DNA from 3 places in the Pseudarthrobacter sp. L19 genome. Region 2 is predicted to be linked to each of the others. Evidence: riboswitches for the same ligand, from Rfam matches in the RefSeq annotation. Region 2 holds a riboswitch; each other region holds the start of a gene.

Region 1 (9,263 bases), 190 kb from region 2:
TCCCTCGCTCGCGGCATCCCCGCCATCATCCGACGGGGGACCGGGGCGTTGGAGGCGCTCACGGCCGGTACGCCGCAGGCAGGACTACAGGCAGGAGAACAGGCGGCGGCGGACGACGTGGACGACCGCGGGCTGCCGGGCGCCGCCGTCGCGCTCGCCGAGGACCCCGCCCCCTGGTAGACCTGTTGAGCCGCTGGCTCACCGAACTGGAGCTCCGGGCGCGGTGGCGCACCAACGCGCTTGACGCCCGGCAACACCTGCCCGGCTGGGACGCGACAGCCCGTACCGTGCTGGAGATCCTGGGCCGCTAACGCGCCGCACGGATCACCCCGCCTTAGCCATCGGGAAAGAGCCGCCCGGTACCGCCGCCCGCGGCATGGATGGACAATGGGCGCATGAGCACCCAGCCAGCCACGGTCAGCCTTCCGCCCGAGAGCTTCACCGCCGCGAACCTCCGCGCCTGGTCCTGGCACCGGCAGGGCCTGGACGGGTCGCTGGCCGGCTTAACCGCCGGGCAAGTCCTCGCACAGGCGGGCTGGGCACGCTCCGTCGGCGGCGCCAACCCCTACCTTTCCCTGTTCGCCCGCGCCGGCCTCCGCCGCGGCGAGGTGGACGCCGACGTCGAGGCCCAGCGGATCCTGGAACTGCCGACGGCGCGCGGCTGCACCTACGTCCTGGGCATGGACGACTTTGCCTGGGCGTTGCGCCTGGGCCGCCCCGCCGCGGAGACCGCCGTCGCGGTGCTCACCCGGCTGGGCGTGGACCGCGGCGAGATCACCCTGCTCGAGGGGCAGGTCCGGCACGTCCTCGTCGAGGCCGGCACCGCGCTGGACCCGCGGCAGCTCAAGGAGGAACTCGGCGATGCGGTCCAGAGCCTGGGGGAGGACGGGAAGAAGAAGGGCGCCGCCACCACGCTCCCCGCGGCGCTGGGAATCCTGCAGGCGGAGGGCCGGATCCGGCGCGTTCCCGCGGACGGGCGCCTGGACCGGCAGCGGTACGCCTACGAAGCCTGGGACCTGCCCGCCTCCGACCTCACCGACGAGGAGGTCCGTGCCCTGCTGATGCGCCGCTATCTCGGCTGGACCGGCGGCGCCACCGCCAAGCAGTCCCAGTGGTTCACGGGCTTCACCGTGGCGCAGACCCGCGCGGCGCTCGCCGCCGCGGGCGCCGTCGAGGTTCCCCTCCCCGGGGACGCGGGCAAAGACAGTGCGGTGCTGTGGATGCTGCCCGACGACGTCGACCGCCTCGCCGCCTTTCAGGCTCCGGCGGAGGAACAGATCCAGCTGCTCGCCGGGACCGATTCGCTGGTACTCCTGCGGCGGAACGCGGCCGAGCTGCTGGACGAAGCGGACCACCGCAAGGCCGGGCTCAGCTCGCTGGCGCTGCAGGCGGACCTGCCGGACCACCCGATCCTGGACCGGGGCCGGATCATCGGGCTGTGGCAGTACGACCCGTCCGCCGGGGCGATCGCTGCCTGGGTCTTCGGGGACCTGACGCCCGCGGTGAGTCGTCGGATCGTGGAGGTGGAGGCCTGGATCCGGGAGGACCTGGGCGACTTCCGGGCCTTCAGCCTCGACGCGCCGGCCTCCCGGCGGAAGAGGATCGACGCGCTCCGGGCCTCGACGACGGCCACCGCCGAACGCTAAAGCGGGACCAGGGGACGCCGGGACCAGGGAGAGGAATAAGGGGGAGGGATTAGGCGCCGCGGTGCTCCGCGAAGAAGTCCCGCAGCAGGTCCCCGCACTCCTGCTCCCGCACCCCGCCGTAGACCTCCACCCAGTGGTTCAGCCGGCGCTCGCGGAGAATGTCGAACACGGACCCCGCGGCCCCTGCCTTCTCATCCCAGGCGCCGAACACCACGCGGGGAATTCGGGCCAGCACCACCGCGCCGGCGCACATCGCGCAAGGTTCCAGCGTCACCACCAGGGTGCAGTCCGCCAGCCGCCAGCCGTCGTCGCGCGCCCCCTCGGACGCACGGCGCTCCCGGAGCCGGGCGGCGGCTTCACGGATGGCCACCATCTCGGCGTGCGCAGTCGGGTCCCCGAGGGCCTCCCGCTCGTTCCGGCCGGTGCCCAGCATGGTCCCGTCCGGGCCGATCACCACGGCTCCGATCGGCACGTCCGCGGTGGCGAGGGCCTGCCGCGCCTCGATCAGGGCGAGGCCCATCCACTCGGCATGGCGGGGCTCGGGCGATGTCATGGCTCAATGGTAGTTTCGATCCTAAGCAAGCTGTGCACCGTGGGTGCACCGGACGTCGGGAGAAGGCAGTGAGCACCAGGACTGAGAGCTGGCTGATGCGGCGCTGGGGCAAATGGGTGGTGCCCTACGCCGCGCTGTGGATCACCATGCTGCTGGGCGGCATCGCGGTGGTGGCGCTGGCCCTGACCAGCGCCGAGGTCTACGACAACGTGGTGGACGACGCCGGCCTGGCCAACCTGGACAAGCCCACGCTCGCCGCCATGGAACGGCTCCGCAGCCCCGGTTTGGATGCGTTCGTCACCGGGTTCACCAACATCGGCGGCGGCATCGGCATGCCCATCCTGGCCAGCATCCTCACCGCGCTGCTGATCTGGCGGACCCGGACTTGGCGCCCGCTGATCCTCATCGGCGGGGCGGCCGCCGTCTCCGTCACCGCCACCTCCCTGGGCAAGAAGCTCATCGGCCGCACCCGCCCCGACTTCGCCGACGCCGTCCCGCCCTACGAGACCTCGCCGTCGTTCCCCAGCGGCCACACCCTGAACACCACCGTGGTCATCTCACTCGTGGTGTACCTCACCTGCCTGCAGGTCCATCGCACCATCGCCCGGGTGGGATTGATCACGGCCGGGGCGCTCTTCATCATCGCGATGGGCATGAGCCGGGTCTTCCTGGGCCATCACTGGATGACCGACGTGATCTTCGGCTGGGCGCTGGGCCTGGGCTGGGTGGGCATCGTGATCCTGGCGCATCGGCTGTTCCATGTGATCAGACACCGGGAACGGACCGGCCCGGCCCCCACCTTCGACAATGACCAGCACCTGCGGGAGAGGGCGCCGGACGGGCACCACGGCGCCGGAACCGCGCCTGCTCGCAGGGTGGCGGACGACGCCGGGTCCCCCGGCGGGCGGGGGCGGTCCGAAGCGTCCGGATGATAGTTTTGACCCATGCGCACTCTCGTTGTCGACCACCCGCTGGTGGCCCATAAGCTCACCGTTCTGCGGGACAAGAACACCCCGTCACCCGTCTTCCGCCAGCTCACCGAAGAGCTGGTCACGCTGCTGGCGTACGAGGCCACCCGTGACGTGCGCACCGAACCGGTCACCATCGAGACCCCGGTCAGCACCACCATCGGTACGGCCTTCACCAAGCCCACCCCGCTGGTGGTCCCGATCCTCCGCGCCGGCCTCGGCATGCTCGAGGGGATGACCAAGCTGGTCCCCACCGCGGAGGTCGGCTTCCTGGGCATGGCCCGCGACGAGGAAACCCTGGACATCATCACCTACGCCGAGCGGCTCCCCGAGGACCTGACCGACCGTCAGATCTTCGTCCTGGACCCGATGCTGGCCACCGGCGGCACCCTGCGCGAGGCGATCAAGTTCCTCTTCAAGCGCGGCGCCTCCGACGTCACCTGCATCTGCCTGCTGGCCGCCCCCGAGGGCCTGGCCAAGCTGGAGGAAGAGCTCTCCGATGCCAACGTGACGATCGTCCTGGCCTCGATCGACGAGAAGCTCAACGAGAAGTCCTACATCGTCCCCGGCCTGGGCGACGCCGGCGACCGGCTCTACGGCATCGCCGGGTAGCGCCCTTACGCATCCTGTCGAGGACTCGCCCGGGCTACCCGGGACACAGCAAAGGCACCGGATCTGAGAAGATCCGGTGCCTTTGCTATCTCTGCGCGAAGTGGCTGCAGCCTCTAGCGGCTTAGTACCAGTTGTTCGCGTAGTGGAAGTTCAGGGCGCCGCAGGGGAGCCGTACCGTTCCTGCACGTACTGCAGGCCCCAGTTGATCTGGGTGCGGTAGTTGGTCATGTAGTCCGCGCCGGCGCTGGCCATCTTCTCGGCCGGGAGGGACTGGACCACGCCGTACGCACCGCTGCTCGGGTTGGTGGCCGTGGTCTTCCAGTCCGACTCGCGGGTCCAGAGCTTCATCAGGCACTGCATCTCGCTCGGGGCCCAGCCGTGGGCCGGCAGCTGCGAGGCGGCGTAGGCCTGGGCGCCGGCGGGATCGTCCACGGCTACCGGCTGCGGGGCCGGGGCGGGTGCCGCCGCGGGGGCCGGAGCAGCCGGTGCGGGCGCCGGGGTGGGCGGAGCGGGGGTGGACGCGGCCGGAGCCTCGGGGGTGACCTTGGAGGCCTGGGCCTCGACGCTGGCCGGCGCCGTGGCCGGGGTGTAGCTGCCGAGCCGTTCCAGATCGGAGAGCTGCAGGCTCGGGGCCTGGGTGGCGGTCGCGGCCGGGGCGGTGGTGCCGGTGGCCTGGCCTGCGGCGCCGGCGCCCAGCAGCACGGCGGCCGCGGTCAGCGCGACGGCGGTGAGCGTGCCCTTGGAGCCAAAGCTGGCGCGGCCTCGGGTGGCCGAGCCCTGGGCCGGGTCGGCGCGGTGGCGCGCGACATCGGCCGAGGAGGTGCGTTTAGCGCCTTTTAGGCGCACGGGTGCCTTGTGTTCAGTCATGTTCGCCTCTCAACGCCTACGGAGTTAGCTGTCGGGTTCGGATGAGAAATCCGGCCGCTCGGATCATCAACGAGTCGGCTTAACCCCAAGGGGTGCATGGATGCAGGTGCCCGGGAACTCTGGGTTCCCCGTCTCTGCCTCAATCCATGGAATCCGGGAAGCGGCAGAGTTTGGCGTCAGACCCGGATATGCGGCCAGATCGATGGCCGCACCATAAAAACGATACCGGACTTTCTCTCGCATGTCACATTTAGGTAACGCCGCGGTGTGGCTGGTTGCCGAGTTGCGCTGGCTGGGGTCCGGTTTTCGGGCCGTTTCGACGGCTCCCTGCACGCTCGACGCTTAGTGACGTCTACGCGGCAGGGAACCGTCGAAACGGCGGACCGTCCGGGGTGGCTACTTCGACAGCAGGTACACCGTGGTGCCGCCGATGCTCTGGGCGGGGTAGGTGGCCGCCACCCAGTCGGCGATCCTGGCGGCGTCGTCGGATCCGCTCTCGCCCTGCATGGTGCGTCCGGCGATGAAGTAGTGGATCCGGCCGTCGGCGACGTACTGCTGGAACTGCTCGAGCGTGGGTGCGGGGTCGGTGCCGTTGAACCCGCCCACGGCCATCACGGGCAGCTGCGTGGCGAGCTGGTAGCCGGCGGCGTTGTTGGATCCGACGACGGCGGCCGCCCAGGTATAGCGGCCGGCGTCCGTTTCGAGGGCGTCCACCAGGGCCGACGACGGCGTGGTCGCGCCGAGCAGCCCGCCCATGCCGCCGCCCTGGCCAAAGCCCTGGCCTCGGCCGGTGCCAGTCGTTCCCGTGCCGTTGGTGCCGTTGGTTCGTCCGAACGGAGTGCCCTGCGCGTTGCCCATGGCTCCGCCCGTGCCGCCGAACATGGCCGGCAGGCCCGCCCGGCCACCCACCGAGGGCCCGGCGCTGACGATCGAGCCGGAATGGGCCGTCGCGGCCGTGGCCAGCGAGTACGCCAGGGGACCGGCAAGGGCCGCGACGACGGCGAGTCCCGCCGTCGTTCGCGCCAGCAGCCGCGCCGTCGGGCCGGCCGGGGTCAGCGGGCTGATGGTGCCGCCCGCGGAGCCCCCGGCGAAGACCCTGACGGCCGGAACCATCACGCCGACGGCCGCGGCCAGCGCCCCGACCAGCACCAGCCAGCGCAGCCACGGGACGAACGCGGGCGTGCGGCCCAGCAGCTCGAAGGCCATGAACCCGGCCGCTGCCACCGCCGCGGCGAGCGTCCCGGCGGCCACGGGCTGATCCCGCCGCTGCCACAGCAGCACCGACCCCAGGCCCGCCAGCCCGGCGACCCCCGGGGCCAGCGCCACCATGTAATACGGGTGGATGATGCCGGCCATCAGGCTGAACGTCAGCCCGGTGACCAACACCCAGCCGCCCCAGACCACCACGGAGGCGCGGACGGCGTCGGTCCGCGGCGCCCGCCGGCCCAGCCACAGCAGCCCGGCCGCCAGCAGCAGCACCGACGGCAACAGCCACGCGATCTGCCCGCCGAACTCGCTGTTGAAAAGCCGGAGCAGGCCGGGGTGCCCCAGCCGTTGCCGCCGCCGACGCTCCCGGTCTCGTCCCCGCTGAGCCGGCCCAGGCCGTTGTAGCCCAGGGTCAGTTCCAGGATCGAGTTGCCCTGCGAGCCGCCGATGTAGGGCCGGTCCGCCGCCGGGGTGAACTCGACGGCGGCCAACCACCAGCCGGCCGCTGCCACCATGGCTGCGCCCGTCGCCAGCAGGTTCAGCAGCCGCCGGCCTACTCCTGCCGCTCCGGCGAGCAGGTAGGCCGCGGCGAAGCCCGGGACCACCAGCAGCACCTGCAGCTGCTTGGTCAGGAACCCGAAGCCCAGCAGCGCCCCGGCCAGCAACAGCCAGCGCACCCGGCCGTCCTGGACGGCCCGCAGCACCGCGTAGGCGGCCGCGGTCATCAGCAGGACCAGCAGGGCATCCGGGTTGTTGAAGCGGAACATCAGCACCGCCACCGGGGTCAGAGCCATCACCGCACCCGCGACCAGTCCGGCTCGGTGCGCCAGCCGGGCATCCGCCGTCGCGGGTGCCGCGGCCCGGCGGACGGCCAGGTAGACCAGCCACACCGTCGCGACACCCATCAATGCCTCGGGCACCAAAACGCTCCAGGAGCTCAGGCCGAAGATCCGCACGGACAGGCCCATGATCCAGAGCGACGCCGGCGGCTTGTCCACCGTGATGGCGTTCGCCGCGTCGGAGGATCCGAAGAACCAGGCCGTCCAGTCCTGCGACCCTGCCTGCGCCGCCGCGGAGTAGAAGGCGTTCGCCCACCCCGAGGCGCCGAGGTTCCAGAGGTAGAGCACAGCGGTTCCGGCCAGCAGGACGGCCAGTTCTGCCCGGTGCACCAGGGCCTGGCGCCGGGGGACGGCAGCTTGGTGCGGGAGTCCTGGGGCCTGCGGCCCGCGGTTCTGTCGGCGGGCGCCGCGCCAGTGTGACGGGCGCTGGCCGGAGCCGGAGCCGGAGCCGGCGGCGTCGGGGGCGGGGACTGCGCCGGGCCCGGGTCGGGCGGGGGAGGCGACGGCGGACGCGGTGCTGGTGAGGTCGGTAGAGGCACTCATGGCTTAGCCCGCCAGCTTGTAGACGGTGGTGGACCCGACGGTCTGCGCCGGGTAGTTGGCGGCAACCCAGGCCGCGACCTCGGAGTTTCCGCCCCGGCCGCCGCCCATTCCGCCCATGCCGCCGCCGGCGATGAAGTAGCCGATTTCACCCCGGTCCACCATGGCCTGGAACTGGGCCAGGGTGGGGTACGGATCCCCACCGTTCCAGCCGCCGAGGGCAATGACATTAGTCCCGGTGGCGAGCTCCAGGTCCGCCGCGGAGGTGGCGCCGGATACGATCCCGGACCACTTCGCCGTCGAGGTCTTCAACAGAGCGGCCAGCTCGGGGGAAGCGGCACTGCCTTCCGGACCGCCGGCGCCGCCCGCGGTGAGGCCACCCGTATTCCGGGCCGCAGTGTCCTGGCCGCCGGGGACGCCGGCGCCGTCGGTGGTTCCGGTCCCGGCGCCACGCGTCCGGCCGGCCGCGCCGAAGCCGCCCATGGCGGAGCCCGTGGGCCCGGCGGTCGGGATCGAACCGGAGTGCGGCTGGGCCGCCGTCGCGAACGTCCACGCCGCCGTGCCCAGGCCGCCGGCCAGCAGCGTGAGGACAACGACCCCGGCGGTCGCTGCCTTGCGCAGCGCGGCGGGGATGGCCCGCAGCCGGTCAAGCTGCAGCATCAGCGCCGCCGCTGAGAGCACGCCGAGGACCACCACGATCACGCGCAGCCCGGGCAGCCACGACGGGTCCCGGCCCAGCAGCACCGCGGACCAGATCGAGGTCGCCAGCACCGTGACCGCCAGGACCAGCCGCGCCGCCCAGAAGGACCGGCCGCGCCACAGCTGCACGCCGCCCAGGCCCACGAGGGCCGCGACCGCGGGGGCCAGTGCCACCGCGTAATACGGGTGCACGATGCCGCTCATGAAGCTGAAGATGCCCGCGGTGACCACCAGCCAGCCGCCCCAGAGCAGCAGGGCAGCACGGGTCTTTGAGGTCCGGGCCTCGCGCCGGGTGAACCACAGGCCGGCCAGCAGGAGAATCAGCGCCGCGGGCAACAGCCAGGACACCTCGCCGCCGAAACTGGTGCCGAACATCCGGGCGATCCCGGCCGCCCCGCCGAAGCTGGCGTTCCCGCCGAATCCACCCGCGCCGGCGCCACCGGCCGCGCCCCCGACGCCGGCCGCACCGGCAGCGCTTCCAAGGTCAGATGCCCCGCCGAACCCGGCAGAGCCACCCGGCCGGCCTTCGCCGGACCCCGTAATCCGGCCCAGGCCGTTGTAGCCGAAGGTCAGTTCGAGGAAGCTGTTGGTGGTGGAACCGGCCATGTACGGACGGGCCGACGAAGGGGTCAGCTGGAACAGCGCCACATAGCTGCCGGCCACCACCAGGATTCCCGCGGCCGCGCCCAGCAGGTGCAGCAGCCGGCGCCGGAGGCTGACCGGGGCGGCCCAGAGGTAGGCCAGGCCAAGGCCGGGCACGATCAGGAAGCCCTGCAGCATCTTGCTCAGGAACGCCAGGCCGACCACGGCGCCGGCCGCGGCGAGCCAGCCCCAGCCGGCCTTCTCGATGGCCCGGGTGGTGAGGTAGGCCGCGAGCACCAGGCAGAAGGTCAGCATGGCGTCGGGGTTGTTGAAGCGGAACATCAGGGCGGCCACCGGGGTCAGCGCGAGGGCGCCGCCGGCCAGCAGGCCCGCGGCGGGACCGGAGACCCGCTTCAGGGTCAGGTACAGCAGTCCGACGGCGGCCACACCCATGAGGGCCTGCGGCACCAGCATGCTGAGCGGGGAGAAGCCGAAGATCCGGCCGGCCAGGGCGGGGATCCAGAGCGCGGCCGGGGGCTTGTCCACGGTGATCGCGTTGCCGGCGTCGAGGGAGCCGAACAGCAGGGCGGTCCAGTCCTTGGTGCCGGCCTGGATGGCCGCGGCGTAGAAGGTGTTGCCGTAACCGGTGGCCGCGAGGTTCCACAGGTAAAGCACGGCGGTCCCGATGAGCAGCAGGGCGGCGGAGGGCCGGACCCAGCGCGGCTGGTCACCGAACAGCAGGCGCCGGCGG
Region 2 (9,263 bases):
GGCCGGGGAGGCCATGCCGTAGACCATGCGGAAGGGCATCAGCCGGGTACGGCCGGGATCGGCGTCGATCATCGTGCCGCACGGGACCTCCGTGACGGGCGGCGGGGCCGGTGGCCCAGTGCCGCCAGGAGTGGTCCGCCGATGGTGGAGAGCGCCATCATGGCGGCGAGCGGGTTGCCGGGCAGGCCGATGATGAAGCGTCCGTCGGGTAGTTCGGCGAGGACGGCCGGGTGCCCGGGACGCATCGCGATTCCGTCGATCAGCAGCCTGCCGCCCAGCTGCTCGACGGTGCGGCGCAGGTGGTCGGTCCCGGACCGGCCCGTCCCTCCGGTGGTGATGACGACGTCGGCGGGCGGGGTGTCTTCGTCGTCGCCCGCGGGTTCGGGGTCCTCCAGGGCGGCGAGCCATTCCCCGTCCCCGTCCCCGATCTTGATTTCGCCGGCGGGGACGCCGCCGAGCAGGTCGACGACGGCGGAGAGCTGCGGGCTGAAGGTGTCCCGGACCTCCCCGGCTGGGGCACGCCGCTGGCGACCACCTCGGAACCGGTGAAAACCAGGCGGACCACCGGTTTGCCCAGCACGGGCAGGGTGTCGTGGCCGGCGAGGGCGGCGAGGGCCAGGTGGGCCGGGTTGAGCACGGTCTCTTTGGGGATCAGGACCTCGCCCTCGGCCGCTTCTTCGGCGGCTTTGCGGATGTGGTCGCCGTTGCGGGGCTCCCCGGCTTCGCGCCACCGCCAAGCTTCAGCACCGGCAGCTGGTCCTCATCGAGGCCGATCCTGCCGCTCTCGCTGCGGAGGACGGCCTTCGCACCGGGCGGGATCAGCCCGCCCGTGACGATGGGACTGGCCTGGTGAGGGGCGAGGCGCTGCCCGGGTTCGGCCAGGATCCAGGGGCCGCTGCCGTTCACCGCCCAGCCGTCCATGGCCGAGGACGCATAGTGCGGCATGTCGTGGAAGGCCGTGACGTCGGCGGAGAGGGTGCGTCCCAGGGCTCGGCGCAGGGGCACCGGGGCCGGCGGGATGGGGGTGGCGCAGTCGAACGAGAGCTCCCGGGCTTCCTGCCACGTGTGGGCCAGGTGCCGGTGCGCGGCGGGCTCGGTCCCGGCGTCGTCGGCGTCGGCGCGGGGTGGCTCGGACGTCATTCCCCGGGGGCCTCGGCGGCGTATTCCTTGGCCAGTTTCCGCGCGACGCCCATGGCGGCCCGCATGGAAACCTCGTCGGTGGCCTGGCCGGTGCCGGAGGCCAGCCCGGCGGCGAAACCTGCGATGAAGGTGGTCAGCGGTGCGGCTGGGCGGACCACGGAATGCGCGGCAACGCCGGCGAGTCCCAGTACCTCGTTGATGTCGATGTCGACGCCGTCGAGCTCAAGGGCCTGGAGCAGTGCGCGGCACCAGTCCTCGAGGGTTTCGTCCTGGCTCTTCACGGTGGGCCTTTCATGTCGTGTGCGGGCGGCCGCTTCCGTTCCCGGCAACGCCGGGACGCGCGACTCCCAGGGCCTGGGCGTCCGCCCAGGTGTCGACGTCGTCGGTGGACCCGGGCGGCACGGGAACCGTCCGCAGGTCCAGACTAGCAAGCAGGCCGAACAACGATCCGCCCACCAGCGTGCCGCGCCGTGCCGCGTCCGCCACCGATCGTTGTAGCGCGGTCGTGTCATAAAGGCCGGCCAGCGGCTGGATCCGGCCGTCCGCCGAAACGGCGACGCTGCCGTCCGAGCCGGGCTGCGCCCTGGCACGGTCGGCGAAGAGTGCGGGGACGGCGTCGGCGACCAGCGGCATGTCGCAGGCCAGGACCAGCGTCAGCGGCGCCTGGCTCCCGCCGGCCGCTCCCCCGCGAGCGAGGGCCTCGAGCCCGGCAGCAAGGGCCGCCGCGGGTCCGGCGAAGGGCGGGTCTTCACGGCACAGGAGGATTCCGTCCGGGAGTCTGCCGGTTTCCGGTCCCACGACGGCGACGCCGCGTGCACCGGCTGCCGCGAGCAACGACCGCTCCAGCAGGGTGTCCCCGCGGAAGCGGAGGGCGGCCTTGGGGGTTCCGCCCAGCCGGGAGGACCTGCCCCCGGCGAGAATGACGGCGTTGAATTCCACCCGCCCAGCCTAGCGGCCTGCGGGCGGCCGGCGGTGCTAGTGCGCGGATTCGGGCAGCAGGAACGGGTCCCACGCGGGGGTGGGCTTCTCCAGCTCCTTGATCTGCCAGATCGTGCCCTTCGGCGGACCGGGGTGAACCCGAGCTTCCAGCCCATCTCGGCCGGGGTGTGGTCGCCCTTGACGTTGTTGCAGCGCAGGCAGGCGGCCACCAGATTCTCCCAGGAGTCGGCCCCTCCCCGGGACTTCGGCTGGACGTGGTCGATGGTGTGGGCCGGTTTAGCGCAGTAGGCGCACCGGTGGCCGTCCCGGCGGAGCACACCCCGGCGGCTGACCGCAGTCACGGTGTTGTAGCGGGGGCGGATGTAGCGGTTAAGCAGGATGACGCTCGGCCGGCCGAGGATATCCTGCGGCCCCACCACCGGGTCGTCCCCCTCGGCCACGACACTGGCCTTGCCCGTCAGCACGAGCACCAGCGCCCGGCGGAAGGTCACAACCGCCAGCGGTTCATATCCAGCATTCAGAACGAGTGTGCGCATCCGCATCCCTCTTCACGGCCGCACCCGCCAGTGGCACGAGGGCCGGCTGCCCTCTGCATGGTCAGGCTAAGGATCGACACCACAAGAGTAAACACGGGTGGCCCGGATTACCGAATTTCGGGCCGCAGGGCATCCGTGGCGGATCCTGGGCCCGCGTGCCAGCGGTGCTTCCTGCACCGCTGGCACGCGGTCAGCAGAGAAGGACCCCAGCCGGTGGCAGGGGTCCTTCTCGAAGCTTCGCGGGAAGCGGGGGTCTTAGCCGCCGACGCGGATGAAGACCGGGCCGGAACCGACGTTGACACTGTAGAGGGCGGTGGTGCCGCCGTTCCAGCCGCCGTGGACGGCCATGCCGTTGCCGACGTAAACGGCGATGTGGGCCATGCCCATGCCGCCGTTCTGGTAGTACGCGAGGTCACCCGGCTGCGCTTCGGCGGCGCTGACGGTGCGGCCCAGGGACAGGTAACCTGCCGGCCAGCCGTGGTAGTGGATGCCGACGGCGGCCAGGGCGTTGGTGGCCAGCATGGTGCAGTCCTGGGACACGCCGATCTGGGCGTAAGCGGCGGCGGCGATCGAGGCGCCCATGCCGCTGGTGGCGGCCGGAGCCTTGGTGGCGACGGACGCGTTGACCGCGGTGCCGGCGGCCGGGGTGGCTGCGGCGGTGTTGGCGGTGGTGGTGTCAGCTTCCTGCACCTTGACGACGGGCTTCGGGGCCTCGACGACGGGGGCGGCCGCGGTGGTCACAGCAGGCTTCTCGTAGGAGATGGCGATGCTGGAGGCCGCCGAGATGGTGGCCGGAGCGGTGGACTGAACCTCGGTGGCGGAAGCAGAGGTGGATTCGCGCTGAACGTTGGTCTCGGCGGCGTTGGCCGCGATACCGCTGGTCAGGACCAGGCCGGAGGCAGCAGCGATAACCGCAGCCTGGCGACCCATGCCACCGGCGTTGTCGCCGACGGCCTTGGCAATGACAGCCAGCGAGTTGGTCTTGGTGACCTCCGCGCGGTGGCGTGCAATGGTTGCACGAGTAGTCATTTAGTTCTCTCTTTCGTGATCCTTTGTGTCCGCGCTCTTGAACAGGCGGGACTAAGGACGCTCCGGCATCTTGGGGGTACGCCGGATCGCCCCGAAACGGGTTTCTTTAGCGAAGGGTGTACTGCGAAGACGCGCCAAAAGCAGTAACTGCATTGCGTGAACCATCCCGGGCGCCGGCAAGGGCAACGCGGTGCATGGTCATCAGCGGGCTCGACTGAGCCTCGCCAGCGCGAAAACGCGCAGCATTGTGGCGTGAAGACACGAAAGTAGCCTCTCCCAATGCCTACGAGGTGAGCTGTCGGATTCGGATGGGAGTCACCCGGCCGCTCCGCTTCCTGGGAAGCTTTGCGACTTAACCCCTAGGTCTTCTTGCGAAGACCAAAATTGGTTCCCCCGCCCCTGCCAGACGATGTCATGCGAACGGACCTTGAGCGGTGGCAGAGTTAGGCAATCCACTCAAGAGCGCCAACTTCGGTGAAGTTGGCGTGCTTCATACGGTACAACAGTTCGGACTCAATGTCACATTCAGATCACGGCGTGTCACGGAAGTGTGAGCATTGCGGTGGGCTCTTTTAGAGCCAGCCCAGCGGATCAACGACGTCCCCGTTGACCATCACCTCGAAGTGGAGGTGGCAGCCGGTGGAGGCACCGGTTGTTCCGCTCATCGCAATCACATCGCCACGGGAGACCTTTTGGCCGACGTGGACGCTGGATGACGACAAGTGGTTATACGTGGTCTCCAGGCCATTGCCATGGTCGACCACAATCCGGTTGCCGCCCCCGTAGGGGTGCCAGCCGGAGAAAGTTACGGTGCCGCTCGCGGCGGCATGGACGGCTGTGCCGCACTGCGCGGCGTAATCCTGGCCGCGGTGGAATTCGCCGACCGCGCCGGTGATGGGGCTGACCCGGTAGCCGAAGGGCGACGCCGTGATCATGGTGTCCAGCGGGGCGCCGAGCGTCCCCGCGGATGCGGCGCGGGTGATGGAGCCAACGGACTGCGCGCTGAGCAGCTGCTTGAGCTTCCCGTCCGGGTCACCCTTGGTGGTGACGGCGGTGCGGTTGAAGTCGATCTGGGCTGCGGCGGCCTTGACCTCGGGCTGGGCCGCGGCGGAGACGGACCCCGCGGTGGGGGCGTCGACGGCCAGCGCGGGGCCGGTCACCGGGACGGCCACGGTGAGTGCGATGCCGGCGGCGGCCAGGGTCATTCCGGCCTTCTGGCCCATTCCGGTGACGGCGGCGAAGTCCGCGACCTGGCGGATCGGACTGCGCCGGCCGCGGCGCTCGTCCCGGTGCGCATCGCGGGGGCGCGGGACGGTGACGTCGACGGCGGGGCGCGGCTCCGGAGCGGGGCCGGCGGCGCGGCGGCGCCCGCGGACGGTCTGCGTGCTCAAGTGGTTCCTCTCTGAAAAAGCCTGCGAAGTTAGCTGTCGGATTCGGGTCAGAGAGTTCATAGACCCGGTCCGCCGACGCAAGCATCCAGGCAGAGAGGCACCCGGAAAGAGTGTCCTCAGAGAGTTCGCTTGCCGCTAGCGGACTTCACCCCGAGGCCGGAATTACCGGCCGGTAGTGGTTCCCCCGCCTCTGCCAGAAGGTGATTCGCACCCTGATCCGCTGGCAGAGCTCGGCTTCGGATCAGGTAACGCTTTAGTCTCGGTACTAGTCGATAACTATAGGGGATTAAGGCCCGTAGTAATAATTTCGTTATCTCCTAGACGGGCTAGTAAACAGCACACTTACGGTATGCTTCCGCGTCGCACTACCCCCGGGTAACGAAAACGTGGGCGGCAACCTCGGGCGGCAGTTCGAGCGCGCCCTCAATGTCCGGGACGCGGACGGAGATGTACTCCCCCACCCGCTCCAGCGAGACGGTGGCGCCGGGCCGGATACCGCCCTCGTCCAGCTGCACCAGCAGTTCGGGTTCCACCTGGATGGGTTCGGCAAGCCGGCTCACGGTGATGCGGGAGCCCGCGGCATATCCCGCCATGGCGTCCAGGAGGTTGACGACGCCGTCGGCCTGTTCCGCCGTCGGCAGGCCGCCCAGTTCGGCGAGGCCCGGGATGGGGTTGCCGTAGGGGAGACCGTGGGGTGGTCGAGCATCTCGAAGATCCGGCGCTCGACCCGTTCGCTCATCACGTGCTCCCAGCGGCAGGCTTCCTCGTGGACGTACGCCCAGTCCAGGCCGATCACGTCAGCCAGCAGTCGTTCGGCGAGGCGGTGCTTGCGCATCACCTCGGTGGCGCGCCGCCGGCCCACCTCAGTCAGTTCCAGGTGGCGGTCGCCGGAGACCACGACCAGCCCGTCCCGTTCCATCCGGCCGACGGTCTGGGAGACGGTGGGTCCGGAGTGGCGGAGTCGTTCGGCAATGCGGGCCCGGAGCGCGACGATGTTCTCTTCCTCAAGCTCCAGAATGGTCCGAAGATACATCTCCGTAGTGTCGATCAGATCCGTCATCCAGCTCAGCTCCTTGAGCGCCGTCCTTGCGTCATTCCACCGTACAACGTGCGGGGCGCGGCCACCCGGGATCCGCCATACGCTCCCGACAGCCTAGCCTATTGTGAATTACTCCGGATAATTTTAGAGCCGGCTTCCTGACCGGACTATGACAGCCCGCTTTCCGGCGCCGGGGCCGCCGTCGGGCAGAATGGAAGCGGTCCTTACCGGCCGACCAGCCACCTCTCGCACCCAGCCGACCATTGGAGCCATTGTGAGCGACACCAGCATCACCATCCCCGCGAACCTTCTTCCCAAGGACGGCCGGTTTGGCGCCGGGCCCTCGAAGGTGCGCCCGGAACAGATGGAGGCCCTGGCATCGGCCTCGGCCACCCTGCTCGGCACCTCGCACCGCCAGGCCCCGGTCAAGAACCTGGTGGGCTCGGTCCGTTCCGGCCTCAGCGACTTCTTCCGCGCCCCCGAGGGCTACGAGGTGGTCCTGGGCGTGGGCGGCTCGACGGCGTTCTGGGATATCGCCAGCTTCGGGCTCGTAGAGAACAAGGCACAGCACCTCTCCTTCGGCGAGTTCGGCTCCAAGTTCGCCGCCGCCACGAACAAGGCGCCCTTCCTGGCCGAGTCCTCGATCATCAAGGCGGAGCCGGGCACCCGGCCCGAGGCTCGGGCGGAGGCCGGCGTGGACGTCTACGCCTGGCCGCAGAATGAGACCTCCACAGGTGTGGCCGCCCCGGTCCGTCGGGTGGCCGGCGCGGACGAGGGCTCGCTGGTCCTGGTCGACGCGACCTCCGCCGCCGGCGGCCTGGATGTCGACGTCGCCGAGTCCGACGTCTACTACTTCGCGCCGCAGAAGAACTTTGCCTCCGACGGCGGGCTGTGGCTCGGCCTGTTTTCCCCCGCGGCCCTGGAGCGGGCCGCGCGGGTCAAGGCGTCCGGCCGCTGGATCCCGGACTTCCTGGACCTGCAGACCGCCATCGACAACTCGCGGCTGAACCAGACCTATAACACCCCCGCGTTGGCCACCCTGGTGACCCTGGACGCGCAGGTGCGCTGGCTCAACGCCAGCGGCGGCCTGGACTTCGCCGCGGCACGCACCGCCGACTCCGCCGGACGGATCTACCGCTGGGCCGAGGCATCGGGCGTTGCCACCCCGTTCGTCTCGGATCCGGCGGACCGCTCCAACGTGATCGCCACGATCGACTTCGACGAGTCGGTCGACGCGGCCGCGATCGCCAAGGTGCTGCGCGCCAACGGGATCGTCGACACCGAGCCGTACCGGAAGCTGGGCCGTAACCAGCTGCGGATCGCGACCTTCGTGGCGATCGAGCCGGACGACGTGTCGGCCCTGCTGGAGTGCATCGACTACGTCGTGGCGGAGCTGGCGAAGTAGGCCCGCAGCCGCCCTCCGGGGCGGCCTAGCGGCTGGCGGCGTCGTCGGGGTTTACCGCCCGGACGACGCCGTCGTCGTCTGCCGTGCCGATCGCCCCGCCGGGCACCAGCCGGAAAAAGCGCAGGCCGCCGGCCCGCCGGTTGAAGGCGATCCGCAGGTGGCGTGCCCGGATGATCCAGACCATCCCGATCAGGGCCGCTCCCACGCCGGCGGCGGCGGCCACGCCCATGGACCAGCGCGGGCCGGCGACGTTTGCCACCCAGCCCACGAACGGTGCCCCGATGGGTGTTCCGCCCATGAAGATCGCCATGTACAGGGCCATCACCCGGCCGCGCATCGCCGGGTCCGTGGTGGTCTGCACGTAGCCGTTGGCGCTGGTCATCATGGTGATGGCACACAGGCCCACCGGCACCAGGGCCACGCCGTACCAGAAGTAGTTCGGGGCCAGCGCGGCCAGCCCGGAGGTTATGCCGAAGACCCCGGCGGCCCCGAAGATCATCCGCATCCGCGGGCGGCCCCGGCCGGCGGAGAGCAGGGCCCCGGCGACCGAGCCGATGGCCATGATCGAGTTCATCAGGCCGAAGGCGCCGGCGTCCAGGCCGAACTCGGTGCCCACCATCGCGGCGATGAACAGCACGAAGTTCAGGCCCAGGGTTCCGACGATGAAGACCGCCACGAGGACGATCACGATGTCCGGCCGGTACCGCACGTAGCGCAGGCCCTCCCGGATCCGGCCCTTGCCGCCACGCGCCTTGGGGAGTTTCCGCAGGGATGCTGTCGGGATCCGGGCGAGGCTGGCCAGCAGTGCTACGAAAGTCAGGGTGTTGACCAGGAACACCCAGCCGGGCCCGATCGCGACGGTCAGGACACCGGCGACCGCGGGCCCGATCATCCGGGCGACGTTGAAGGAGGCGCTGTTGAGGGCGACGGCGTTGGGCAGGTAGTCGTCCTTGACCAGTTCAGAAACGAAGGTCTGGCGGACCGGGGCGTCGACGGCCGAGACGACGCCCAGCAACAGGGCGAAAATGTACACGTGCCAGAGCTGCGCCGCCCCCGAGAGCACCAGCGCGCCCAGCAGGGCGCTCAGCAGCGCCATGGCCGACTGGGTGAGGTTCAGGAGGGTCTTGCGGTTGAAGCGGTCGGCCACCAGGCCGGCGACCGGGGCGAGGAACAGCTGGGGTCCCAGCTGGAGGGCCATGGTGATGCCCATGGCCCCGGCGTCCTGGTGGCTCAGGTGGTCGAAGACCAGCCAGTCCTGGGCGGTCCGCTGCATCCAGGTGCCGATGTTCGAGACCAGGGCCCCGAGGAACCAGATGCGGTAGTTCAGGATGTGCAGCGATTTGAAGGTGGACCTCATGGAAGGTCCTCCCGCTGCTCCGCCCTGAACGCCGCCAAACCGCTAGTCGGTCCCGCCGGCGGACCGGGCGTCCGCTGCGCGTTCGTCGTGTTCGTCCCCGGGTTCGTCCGTCACGACGGTCCCGGACTCAGCGGGAGCGTCATCGTCCGCTGCGTCGTCCTGGGAGGCGTCGGGGCTGCCGGCATGGTCAGCCTCGGCGTCGGACTCGTCCCGGTGCTCAGCCCCGGCGTCCTCGTGGCCGTCGTCGGGCTGGGCGTCCTCGGGCCGGACGCGTTCGGCCCACGGCACCCACTCGGGGGCCAGGATGGAGTCCTCCGAGGGCAGCAGGCCCAGCTCATCCACCGTCACAACCTTGGAGCGGGAGTTGCGGGTCAGCACGGCGTACCACTGCCAGCCGCCGTAGCCGGGGAGCTTGGATTCGAACAAA
Region 3 (9,263 bases), 1.3 Mb from region 2:
GTCCTGGAGAAGCACCGCAGTTTCCTCAGCCGGTACGACGCCGCGACGGCGCTCTCCAACCGGGTCCACGCCCTCACCCGCAGGCAGCAGGGGAAGCGCTCCGCTCTGGCGCTGGCGCGGCAGTTCGCGGACGCCGCCGCGGAACTGGATGCCCTGGATGACGTCATCTCGGACGCGAACGCCCTGCTGAACCGGAGCCCGCTCTGGCCCACCGCCTGGGACCGTCAACTCGCGCCCTTCAGGCAGGATCTGGCCGGCATCGAGGACCTCCTCCGCAAGAGCCACAGCGCGGGTGAGTCGGCCACCGCCGCCGCACTACGGTCCTTCCGCGACCGCAGCCAGGGCGACATGGAGGGCTGGACCGCGGACCTCGCGGACGGCGCCCTCGGCCCGGAGGACGCGCTGGACCGGCTCCGGGACGCCCGCACGGAACTGACCGGACTGTTGAACCGGCACGCGGAGACCGTGATCGAGGGCTTCGCCCGCACCGAACGGGAGGCGCGGCTGATGCGCCGGGAGATGGAGCAGGCCCGGTCGGGCACCGGCGGCAGGAAACGGCCCGGCTACGAGCCCAGCATCCTCGGCACCGTCTACCCGTCCGCCTATTTCTTCTCGGTTCCCGCATTCTCGTCCGGCTTCACCACCGGGGTGACAAGTCTCAATTCGGCCCGGGGCGGGACCACGGGATACGGAGTCGGCGGGGGCAGCTTTTCCGGTTCCGGCAGCTCGTCCGGCTTCTAGGAAACCCGTATCGACAACCCCTGGGCAAGCGAGGATCGTTGGCCTTGTCCGTAGTTTCCGTTCCAGACCGAAAGAGGCAGAGCGATGCCTGCTGTCGCTGTTTCCAAGTTGCAGGTGAAGTCCCACAACACACCGGACGAAAAGCGCCGCCCGGACAAGACCGAGGTGGATATCGTCACCCTCGACGACTACACGATCGGCCGTTTCACGTTCCAGCCAGGCTGGCGCTGGTCCGACTGCATCAAGCCCGTGGTCCACACCGAGATGTGCCAGCTCAGCCACGTCGGCTTTTGTGTCTCCGGCCAGCTGACCGTCGAGACCACCGACGGCAACCGGGTGGAGATCGCCGGCGGCCACTCCTACACCATCCCGCCGGGGCACGATGCGTGGGTCGAGGGCGGGGACGCGTTCGTGGGGATCGAATTCGTCAGTGCCGCGGGCTTCGGGAAGCCCGGCGGATAGGACGGATCCTTGCGGAAGATCATCCTGTCCTTCCAGGTCTCCCTCGACGGCTTCATGGAGGGCCCGCACGCGGACATCAGCTGGCACCGGGTGGATGCCGAACTGCATGAGCACTTCAACGACCAGCTGCGCACCATGGGCGCGTTCCTGGACGGCCGGGTCACCTACGAGCTGATGGCCGGGTACTGGCCGACGGCGGACCAGGACCCGGACTGCCCTCCCGCCATCGCGGACTTCGCCGCCATCTGGCGGGAGATGCCCAAGTACGTCTACTCCCGCACGCTGCCGGAGGAGGCCGGCTGGTACACCACGGTGGTGCGCGAGGTCGACGCCGGGCAGGTGCGGGCGCTCAAGGCCGCCCCCGGCGGCGACCTGGCCCTCGGCGGGGCGGAGTTGGCCGATTCCTTCCGCCGGCTCGGGCTGATCGACGAGTACTGGATCTACGTCCACCCGGTACTGGTGGGCCGCGGAACGCCGCTGTTCAAGGCCGCGGACTCCCCACCGGCCTGACGCTGCTGGAGAGCCGGGCGTTCGACAACGGCGTCGTCCTCCTGCGGTACGCGGCAGACAACGACACGGCAGACAGCGTAACCGCAGACAACGAAACCTCTAACAACGAAACCGGCGTCCGGCAGCCGTGAGGGGCTGCCGGGCGCCGGCCCGGTACTGCTGAACGCGCGGGTTACGCCCCGGCGCGGACGAAGGTCACGCTGCCGGTGGCGGTCAGCCAGGACAGCGGGTGCACGATCGTCTGGTTGGAGCCGTTCATGCCGCCGCTGATCGCCTGGCCGTTGCCGGCGTAGATGGCGACGTGGCCGGACTGGACGATCATGTCGCCCGGCTGCGGGTCGGAGACGACCTTGCCGTAATTGAGGAACTGCTGCGGGCCGAGGTCGCCCACGGGGATACCTGCGGCGCCGAGCGCCTTCTCCACCATCGCGGTGCAGTCCTGCGTGATGCCGATCTGGCTGTACGCGGCGGAAAGCATGGCGGCGTTGACGCCACCGGCGGGGGCGGCGGCCGGAGCCGGCGCCGGGGCTGCGGCCTGGACGGCCACCTTCGCCACCGGGGCGGCCGGGGCCTTGGCCACGGGGGCCTTGGCCACCGCGGGCGCGGCGGCAGGGGCCGGAGCCGGGGCCTCGACGACGGGCGCCGGGGTGGTGGCGACGGCCGGGCGGTCGAAGCTGATCTGCACTGCAGAGTCGGCGGTCACCGGGGCGGAAACCTTGCCGGCGACGTCGGCGTGCGAGACGGGTGCGGATTCCCGTTCGGCGGGGACGTTGCCGGCGGCGTTGGCCGCCATGCCGCTGGTCAGGACCAGGCCGGAGGCGGCGAGGACGACGGCAGCCTGCCGGCCCACGGTGCCGGTCGCCGCGGCGAAGGCGGCACCCCGACCGGTGGTTGCGGTGGTGCCGGGGCGCGCGTCAGTAGAGCGTGAAATCATGATGTACCTCTCCCAAAGCCTGCGAGGTGAGCTGTCGGATTCGGATGGGAGACACCCGGCCGCGGGTCCGTCTGGGCGGACACTGCGCGGCTTCACCCCAAGACCCGCCCGTGGGCAGGTCGCGATTGGTTTCCCCGTCTCTGCCAGCTGGTTGCGAGGATGCCCTGGACCGCGGCAGAGTTAGGCAATCGGTCCGGGGGCGCCCGTCTCGGAAACCAACGGGCACCTCTCCACAGTAACGGCCATCCTCCCGAATGTCACATTAAGGTAACGGCGGAGGCGTCCCGGCGGGGTTACGATGATCCCACCATGTCCCGAGCGGAGGGTCCGATGAATCCCCATTGTGTCGCGATCTGCCAGCTGAGCGATCAGCCGCAGGAAGACTTCGACGTGAACACCGAACTGCTGGTTCTCGAGGGGAAGGAGATCCACGTCGCCACCTGGGATGCCGAGCCGCGCGACGGCGGTTTCGACCTGCACGTGCTGAACGACAGGGTGGACGCGCTGGGCTTCATGGTGGTGACGGACTGGGAGTTCCTGGACGGCAAGGCCTACGCCGTCGTGGAGCGCCGGCCCGCCTGAGCACCCTCCGCTTCGCGCGGCCACCATCCCTAGGCTTCGCCGCCCGCTTCCCGTTCGACGCGCTCGACGGCGGCCCTCACGATCTCCGCCGCCCCGCCGTCGGGGCGGCTATCCGCAGTGCCGTTGGCCAGGGCCGCACGGCGCCGGAACCGCGCCCAGTCCCCGGCGCCCTTGCGGAGTTCCCGCAGCGGAGCCAGCAGGGCAGCGCGGCGCAGCCAGGGGTCGGGGTCGCGGAGCCACCGGTCCAGGACGGCCTCGGAGCGGGTCCGGGCCTGCCCGCCCAGCCCGGCAATGAGCGGCCCCACCACGTCCACCGCCAGCGGGTCCGCGAGGTCTGGCAGGTGTGCGCCGCGGAGGAAGCCCTCGATTCGGGTCAGGTCCGAATTGTCCAGGTGCCGCAGGGCCGACTGCAGGAGCACGACAGCGGCCAGGCGGCGCTCGAACACGGGCACGGCCCACAGTTCCGAACTGAGCGCGGTGAGACCGTCCCGGTCCAGTTCCCGGTACCGGCGGAGCGCGTCCCGGACGGTGCCCCGGACGGCGCCAACGGAGGCGCCGTAGACCGAGAGCCCGGGCCCGAAGCGGTCCTGCTCGGCCTCGGCGCGCTGCCAGGAACTCTCGCGCTGCAGTGTCGCGTCTATGAAGTCACCGGCCTCGCTCACCGTCCCATTCTTCCGCACCGGCTGTGAGCCCGCGTCCGGCTAGTGGTCGGGGCTGCGGTACTCCACCAGGACGGTGTCACGCCACTGCCCGGCGAGCGGCCCGCAGGACATCAGGCCGATCCGGCGCCGGGTGCCCACCACGGTGAATCCCAGGCGTTCGTGCAGGGCCAGGGAAGCGGTGTTCTCCGGGAAGATGGTCGACTGGATGGTCCAGATACCGGCCTCTTCGCAGCGGCCGATGAGCGCTGCGAGGAGCCGCGCTCCGTGGCCGCGGCCCCGCGCGGGGCGGCGAGGTAGAGCGAGTGTTCCACCACGCCGCGGTAGACGGGGCGGGAGGTCACCGGCGAGACGGCGGCCCAGCCGAGCACGGCGCCGTCGTCTTCCAGCACCAGGCGGACGTCCGGGAGGCGTCCGGCGTCGAAGCTCTCCCAGGACGGCGGCTCCGCCTCGAAGGTCGCATGGCCGGTGGCGATGCCCTCGGCCCAGATATCCCGGACGGCGGGCCAGTCGGCGGGTGTCAGATCCCTGATCCGGAGGCCCGCCCCGGCGCTCATCCGGCGTCCGCTTCGCCGCTGCGCCCGTGCAGCAATCCCGTGGGAAAACCGAGGAGGACCGGCTCCGGTGCGGTGCAGCAGCCGCCGCCTGCTCCGGCTGGCGCCGGCGTCCCGGCTGCGGCGGGCGTATCGCAGCTGCTGCCGGTGTCCGTGGAGCAAACTCCGGTCTCCGGCAGCTCCAGGTGGACGGTGTCCGCTGCCTCCCGGTCGCCGGCCAACGCCGCGGCCACGGAACGCACCTGCTCGTAGCCGGTGGCGAGCAGGAAGGTGGGGGCGCGGCCATAGGACTTCATGCCCACGATGTAGAAGTCTTCCTCCGGATGCGCCAGCATCCGCGCCCCGTGCGGTTCCACGGTGCCGCAGGAGTGGAACTCCGGGTCGATCAGCGGCGCGAGCTGCCGCGGCGCCTCCACGCCCGGGTCAAGGTCCAGCCGGAGCTCGCGCAGGATCTCCAGGTCGGGCCGGAACCCGGTGGCGGGGACGACGACGTCGGCTGTCAACGTGCGTCCATCGGTGGCGGTGAGTGTGACCATGGTGCCGTCGGCGGAGACGGCGGCGGTCCCGAACCGGGTGTGCAACTGCACGGTTCCGTCCTTGACGAGCCCACGGAGCCGGCTGCCGAGCAGGCCCCGGGCGGCGAGTCCGTCGGCGTCGCCGCCGCCATAGACCTTGGCCGCGGAGGCGCCGCGGACGGCCCAGAGGATCCGGGTGCCGGGCTCTTGGGCGGCCAGGTCGGCAAGATTGATCAGGGTGTTGGCGGCGGAGTGCCCGGCCCCGACCACGACGGCGGTGCGGCCGGCGAAGATTTCACGGTCGCGGCCCAGCACGTCCGGCAGCGGCGCGGAGATCCGGGCAGAGGCGGCCCCCTCGCCGCGGGCCGGCAGGCCGGAGGTACCCAGCGGATTGCGGGTACTCCATGTGCCGGAGGCATCGATAACGGCGGCGGCCCGCACCTCGCGGGTTCCGCCCCCGGCCTCCTCGATCCGGAGCAGGAACGGCGTTCCGGCGCGGTTCCGGCTGTGCGTCTTGTCCAGGCCCTCCCGGGTGACGGCGGTAACGCGGGAGCCGGTGTGCAGGCGGCCGGCGATCTCAGACAGCGCGGCCAGCGGTTCCAGGTACCGCTCAATGAGGTCCCCGCCGGTGGGCAAGCCTGAGGGCTTCGGCGCCTCCCAGCCGGAGGCGGCGAGCAGCCGGGCTGCCGCGGCGTCGATGTTGTACTGCCACGGCGAGAACAGCCGTATGTGGCGCCACTGCCGGATGGCGTCCGCCGGGGCTTCGCCGGCCTCGAAAATCACGGGTTCGAGGCCGCGCTCGAGCAGGTGCGCCGCCGCGGCGAGTCCTACGGGACCGGCGCCAATGATGGCAACGGGAAGGGATCCGGTGGCGGCCATGGTCAGGCCTCCTTCAGGGACGCAATGAGTGCCTCGATGCGGGCCTTGATCTCGTCGCGGATAGGCCGGACCGACTCCACGCCCTTGCCGGCCGGGTCGGCGAGTTCCCAGTCCTCGTAGCGCTTGCCGGGGAAGATCGGGCAGGTGTCGCCGCAGCCCATGGTGATGACGACGTCGGATTCCTTGACGGCCTCGGTGGTGAGGATCTTGGGGATCTCGGCCGACATGTCGATGCCGACCTCGGCCATGGCCTCGACGGCGGCGGGGTTGACCTTGTCCGCCGGCGCGGACCCGGCGGACCGGACCTCGATGGCGCTGTTGGAGAGGGTGGTGAGGAAGGCGGCGGCCATCTGCGAGCGGCCGGCGTTGTGGACGCAGACAAAGAGGACGGAGGGTTTCTTGGCGGTTTCGGTGCTCATGGGATCTCCTGAAGATTCTTGAGGTCAGACGGAAGGCGTAGCGGGGGCGAAGAAGCGCTTGCGGGCCCAGAGGGCGGCGTAGACAAGTGCCACCAGGGCGGGAACTTCGATCAGGGGCCCGACGACGCCGGCCAGCGCCTGCCCGGACGTGACGCCGAAGGTCCCGATCGCCACGGCGATGGCGAGTTCGAAGTTGTTGCCCGCGGCCGTGAACGCCAGGGTGGTGGTTTTCGCGTAGCCCAGGCCGAGACCCTTGCCGATGGCCATCCCGGCGCCGAAGACCACCAGGAAGTAGACCAGCAGCGGCACGGCAATCCGGAGCACGTCCAGGGGCCGGGAGGTAATGGTGCCGCCCTGGAGGGCGAACAGCAGGGTGATGGTGAAGAGGAGGCCGTACAGCGCCCAGGGGCCGAGCTTGGGCAGGAACGTTCCCTCGTACCAGTCACGGCCGCGGGCGCGTTCGCCGATGGTGCGGGTGAGGAACCCGGCCAGCAGCGGGATGCCGAGGAACACCAGCACGGAACCGGTGATGGCCCAGAAGGAGAAGCCGGCGCTGGTGGGGGGTAGCCCCAGCCAGGACGGCAGGAGCTGAAGGTAGAACCAGCCCAGCGCACCGAAGGCGATGACCTGGAAGACGGAGTTGATGGCCACCAGAACGGCCGCGGCCTCCCGGTCGCCGCAGGCGAGGTCGTTCCAGATCATCACCATGGCAATGCACCGCGCCAGGCCCACGATGATCAGGCCGGTACGGTATTCGGGCAGGTCCGGGATGAAGATCCAGGCCAGGGCGAACATGAACGCCGGCGCCAGGATCCAGTTGAGTACCAGGGACGTGACCATGAGCTTCCGGTCGCCGATGACGCGGTGCGCCTGGTCGTAACGGACCTTCGCCAGCACCGGGTACATCATCACGAGCAGGCCGACGGCGATCGGCAGCGAGACTTCGCCGATCTTCACGGCGTCGAGCGCGGTGTTCAGGCCCGGGATGACACTGCCCAGCAGCAGGCCCAGGGCCATCGCGGAGACGATCCACACGGGTAGGAACCTGTCCAGGGTGGAAAGCCTGCCGACGACGGCGGACTCACCTTCACGGGTGGGCGACGGGTCAGTCTGGGTGCTCACGGGGCTCCTGGTGAGTGAAGGGATGCGCGATAGAGATCGAAACTTGTCGATATGAAGTATCGGCGGCTATATCGACGAATGTCAATCTATGGGCATAATGAGGGCATGACCTCGCTGGACATTCTTGATCAGGCCTCCGCCGGGAGCTGCTGCACGCCCTCCGCCACCCCGGCCCTGGGACCGGACGAGGCCCGGCGCAGCGCGTCGGTCTTCAAGGCGCTCGCCGACCCGAACCGGCTGCGGCTGCTCTCGATCGTGAAGGGCTCCGGGGAGGGCGAAGCCTGCGTCTGCGACCTGACCGAACCGCTGGGCCTGAGTCAGCCCACCGTTTCCCACCATCTGAAGATCCTGGTCGACGCAGGCCTCCTGCACCGTGAGAAGCGGGGCACCTGGGCCTATTATTCTCTTGTCCCGGGGGCGATCGCCGGAACCGCCGGACTCGTCGAATCCCTCTAGGGATCCACCGCCGGGCAGCCGGGCTCCGCAAGCGCCGACCGGTCTTGTGAAAAATACCCCTAGGGGTATTATTGGAGGGCGGGTATCCGTCCGGAGCCCCGGCACCACAACTTTTGAGGAGAACACCATGTGCAGTCCCGTTCGATGCAACACCTGCGGAAAGATCACCTGGGCTGGCTGCGGCGAGCACGTCGACTCCGTGATGGCCAACGTTCCCGCTGAACAGCGCTGCACCTGCAAGTGACCACCCGGCCGGTACGGGAGCACCCTCCGCGGCAGGCGTCGCAGCGGAAGGTGCTCTCCGTGCTGGTGGGCGGCCAGGTCCTCGGCGGCATCGGCATGGGCGCCACCCTGTCCCTGGGATCGCTGCTCGCAGCCCAGCTGTCCGGGTCCCCGGCCTGGGCCGGCACCGCGGCGACCATGAGCACCCTCGGCGCCGCCCTGGCCGCCATCCCGCTCTCGCGCCTGGCGCTGGCGCGCGGCCGAAGGGTATCCCTCTCCACCGGCGCCCTGATTGCCTGCCTCGGCGCCGCCACGGCCATTAGCTCCGCGGCGCTCGGCATCTTCCCGCTGCTCTTGCTGGGCCTGATGCTGCTGGGCTCGGGCTCGGCGGTCAACCTCCAGGCCCGGTTCGCGGCCACCGACCTCGCCACCACGGGCACCCGCGCCCGCGACCTGTCCGTCGTCGTCTGGTCCACCACCGTCGGAGCCGTCCTCGGCCCCAACCTCTTCGGCCCCGGTGAGGCCGTGGGTGCCGCCCTCGGCCTGCCGCCCATGACCGGCGCCTTCGCCTTCTCCGTCGCCGGCCAGCTGGCAGCCGCGGCCGTCTACCTCACCGGGCTTCGGCCCGACCCGCTTCTGCAGTCCCTCAGTGCCGGCGCCCGCACCGAGGCTCCGGAGCCGCCGCAGACCGGCCGGCAGATCCTCCGGCGGAACACCCGGGCCCGCTACGCCGTCGCCGTCGTCGCCCTCAGCCACGCCACCATGGTGGCGCTGATGTCCATGACGCCCATCCACCTCCGCGAGCACGGCGCCAGCCTGACCATTGTGGGCTTCACCATCAGCCTGCACATCGCCGGCATGTATGCACTCTCCCCCGTCTTCGGCTGGCTCGCGGACCGCGCCGGCCGCGTGCCCGTGGTCCTGGCGGGCCAGGCGACGCTGCTGGCCTCGCTTCTGATCGCCGGCCTCTACTCCGATTCGCAGGCCGGCGTCACGGTCAGCCTGATCCTGCTGGGCCTGGGCTGGTCCGCCTCCGTGGTGGCCGGCTCCGCGATGGTGGCCGAATCCGTGGCCGGCCAGGACCGGCCCGCCTTGCAGGGCATTTCGGACCTGAGCATGAACGCCGCCGGCGCCCTGGGCGGTGCGCTGGCCGGGCCCGTGCTGACCGCGGCGGGCTACTCCGGCCTGGGCTTCCTGGCCATGGTGCT

The links. A riboswitch is a leader RNA that binds a small molecule or an ion and turns the genes downstream of it on or off. The one in region 2 is predicted to bind cyclic di-AMP.
Region 1: linked by a shared signal. The riboswitch ahead of ACRQ5B_RS03590 (hypothetical protein) and the one ahead of ACRQ5B_RS02740 (peptidoglycan DD-metalloendopeptidase family protein) in region 2 are both predicted to bind cyclic di-AMP.
Region 3: linked by a shared signal. The riboswitch ahead of ACRQ5B_RS13330 (NlpC/P60 family protein) and the one ahead of ACRQ5B_RS02740 (peptidoglycan DD-metalloendopeptidase family protein) in region 2 are both predicted to bind cyclic di-AMP.

Annotation. Positions count from the first base shown of each region.
Region 1 covers NZ_CP193935.1:794,912-804,174, reverse strand. Annotated here, with positions in the region: gene ACRQ5B_RS03620 (glycosyltransferase) at 1-180, shown strand, start outside; gene ACRQ5B_RS03615 (hypothetical protein) at 186-311, shown strand; gene ACRQ5B_RS03610 (DNA glycosylase AlkZ-like family protein) at 396-1,646, shown strand; gene ACRQ5B_RS03605 (nucleoside deaminase) at 1,696-2,199, opposite strand; gene ACRQ5B_RS03600 (phosphatase PAP2 family protein) at 2,268-3,131, shown strand; gene upp (uracil phosphoribosyltransferase) at 3,144-3,779, shown strand; gene ACRQ5B_RS03590 (hypothetical protein) at 3,930-4,646, opposite strand; cyclic di-AMP (ydaO/yuaA leader) riboswitch at 4,645-4,827, opposite strand; partial or broken gene ACRQ5B_RS03585 (ArnT family glycosyltransferase) at 5,043-7,234, opposite strand; gene ACRQ5B_RS03580 (ArnT family glycosyltransferase) at 7,238-9,263, opposite strand, start outside.
Region 2 covers NZ_CP193935.1:607,070-616,332, forward strand. Annotated here, with positions in the region: partial or broken gene ACRQ5B_RS02715 (molybdopterin-binding protein) at 1-1,140, opposite strand, end outside; gene ACRQ5B_RS02720 (DUF6457 domain-containing protein) at 1,137-1,421, opposite strand; gene mobA (molybdenum cofactor guanylyltransferase) at 1,432-2,079, opposite strand; partial or broken gene ACRQ5B_RS02730 (HNH endonuclease) at 2,116-2,615, opposite strand; gene ACRQ5B_RS02735 (NlpC/P60 family protein) at 2,871-3,644, opposite strand; cyclic di-AMP (ydaO/yuaA leader) riboswitch at 3,911-4,069, opposite strand; gene ACRQ5B_RS02740 (peptidoglycan DD-metalloendopeptidase family protein) at 4,217-5,035, opposite strand; cyclic di-AMP (ydaO/yuaA leader) riboswitch at 5,040-5,271, opposite strand; partial or broken gene ACRQ5B_RS02745 (metal-dependent transcriptional regulator) at 5,401-6,095, opposite strand; gene serC (phosphoserine transaminase) at 6,349-7,479, shown strand; gene ACRQ5B_RS02755 (MFS transporter) at 7,505-8,836, opposite strand; gene ACRQ5B_RS02760 (DUF3027 domain-containing protein) at 8,879-9,263, opposite strand, start outside.
Region 3 covers NZ_CP193935.1:2,780,347-2,789,609, reverse strand. Annotated here, with positions in the region: gene ACRQ5B_RS13345 (DUF5129 domain-containing protein) at 1-741, shown strand, start outside; gene ACRQ5B_RS13340 (cupin domain-containing protein) at 826-1,203, shown strand; gene ACRQ5B_RS13335 (dihydrofolate reductase family protein) at 1,213-1,713, shown strand; gene ACRQ5B_RS13330 (NlpC/P60 family protein) at 1,886-2,647, opposite strand; cyclic di-AMP (ydaO/yuaA leader) riboswitch at 2,650-2,844, opposite strand; gene ACRQ5B_RS13325 (hypothetical protein) at 2,978-3,229, shown strand; gene ACRQ5B_RS13320 (DNA alkylation repair protein) at 3,259-3,891, opposite strand; partial or broken gene ACRQ5B_RS13315 (GNAT family N-acetyltransferase) at 3,931-4,445, opposite strand; gene ACRQ5B_RS13310 (FAD-dependent oxidoreductase) at 4,442-5,836, opposite strand; gene ACRQ5B_RS13305 (arsenate reductase ArsC) at 5,839-6,255, opposite strand; gene arsB (ACR3 family arsenite efflux transporter) at 6,280-7,377, opposite strand; gene ACRQ5B_RS13295 (ArsR/SmtB family transcription factor) at 7,483-7,833, shown strand; gene ACRQ5B_RS13290 (MFS transporter) at 8,074-9,263, shown strand, end outside.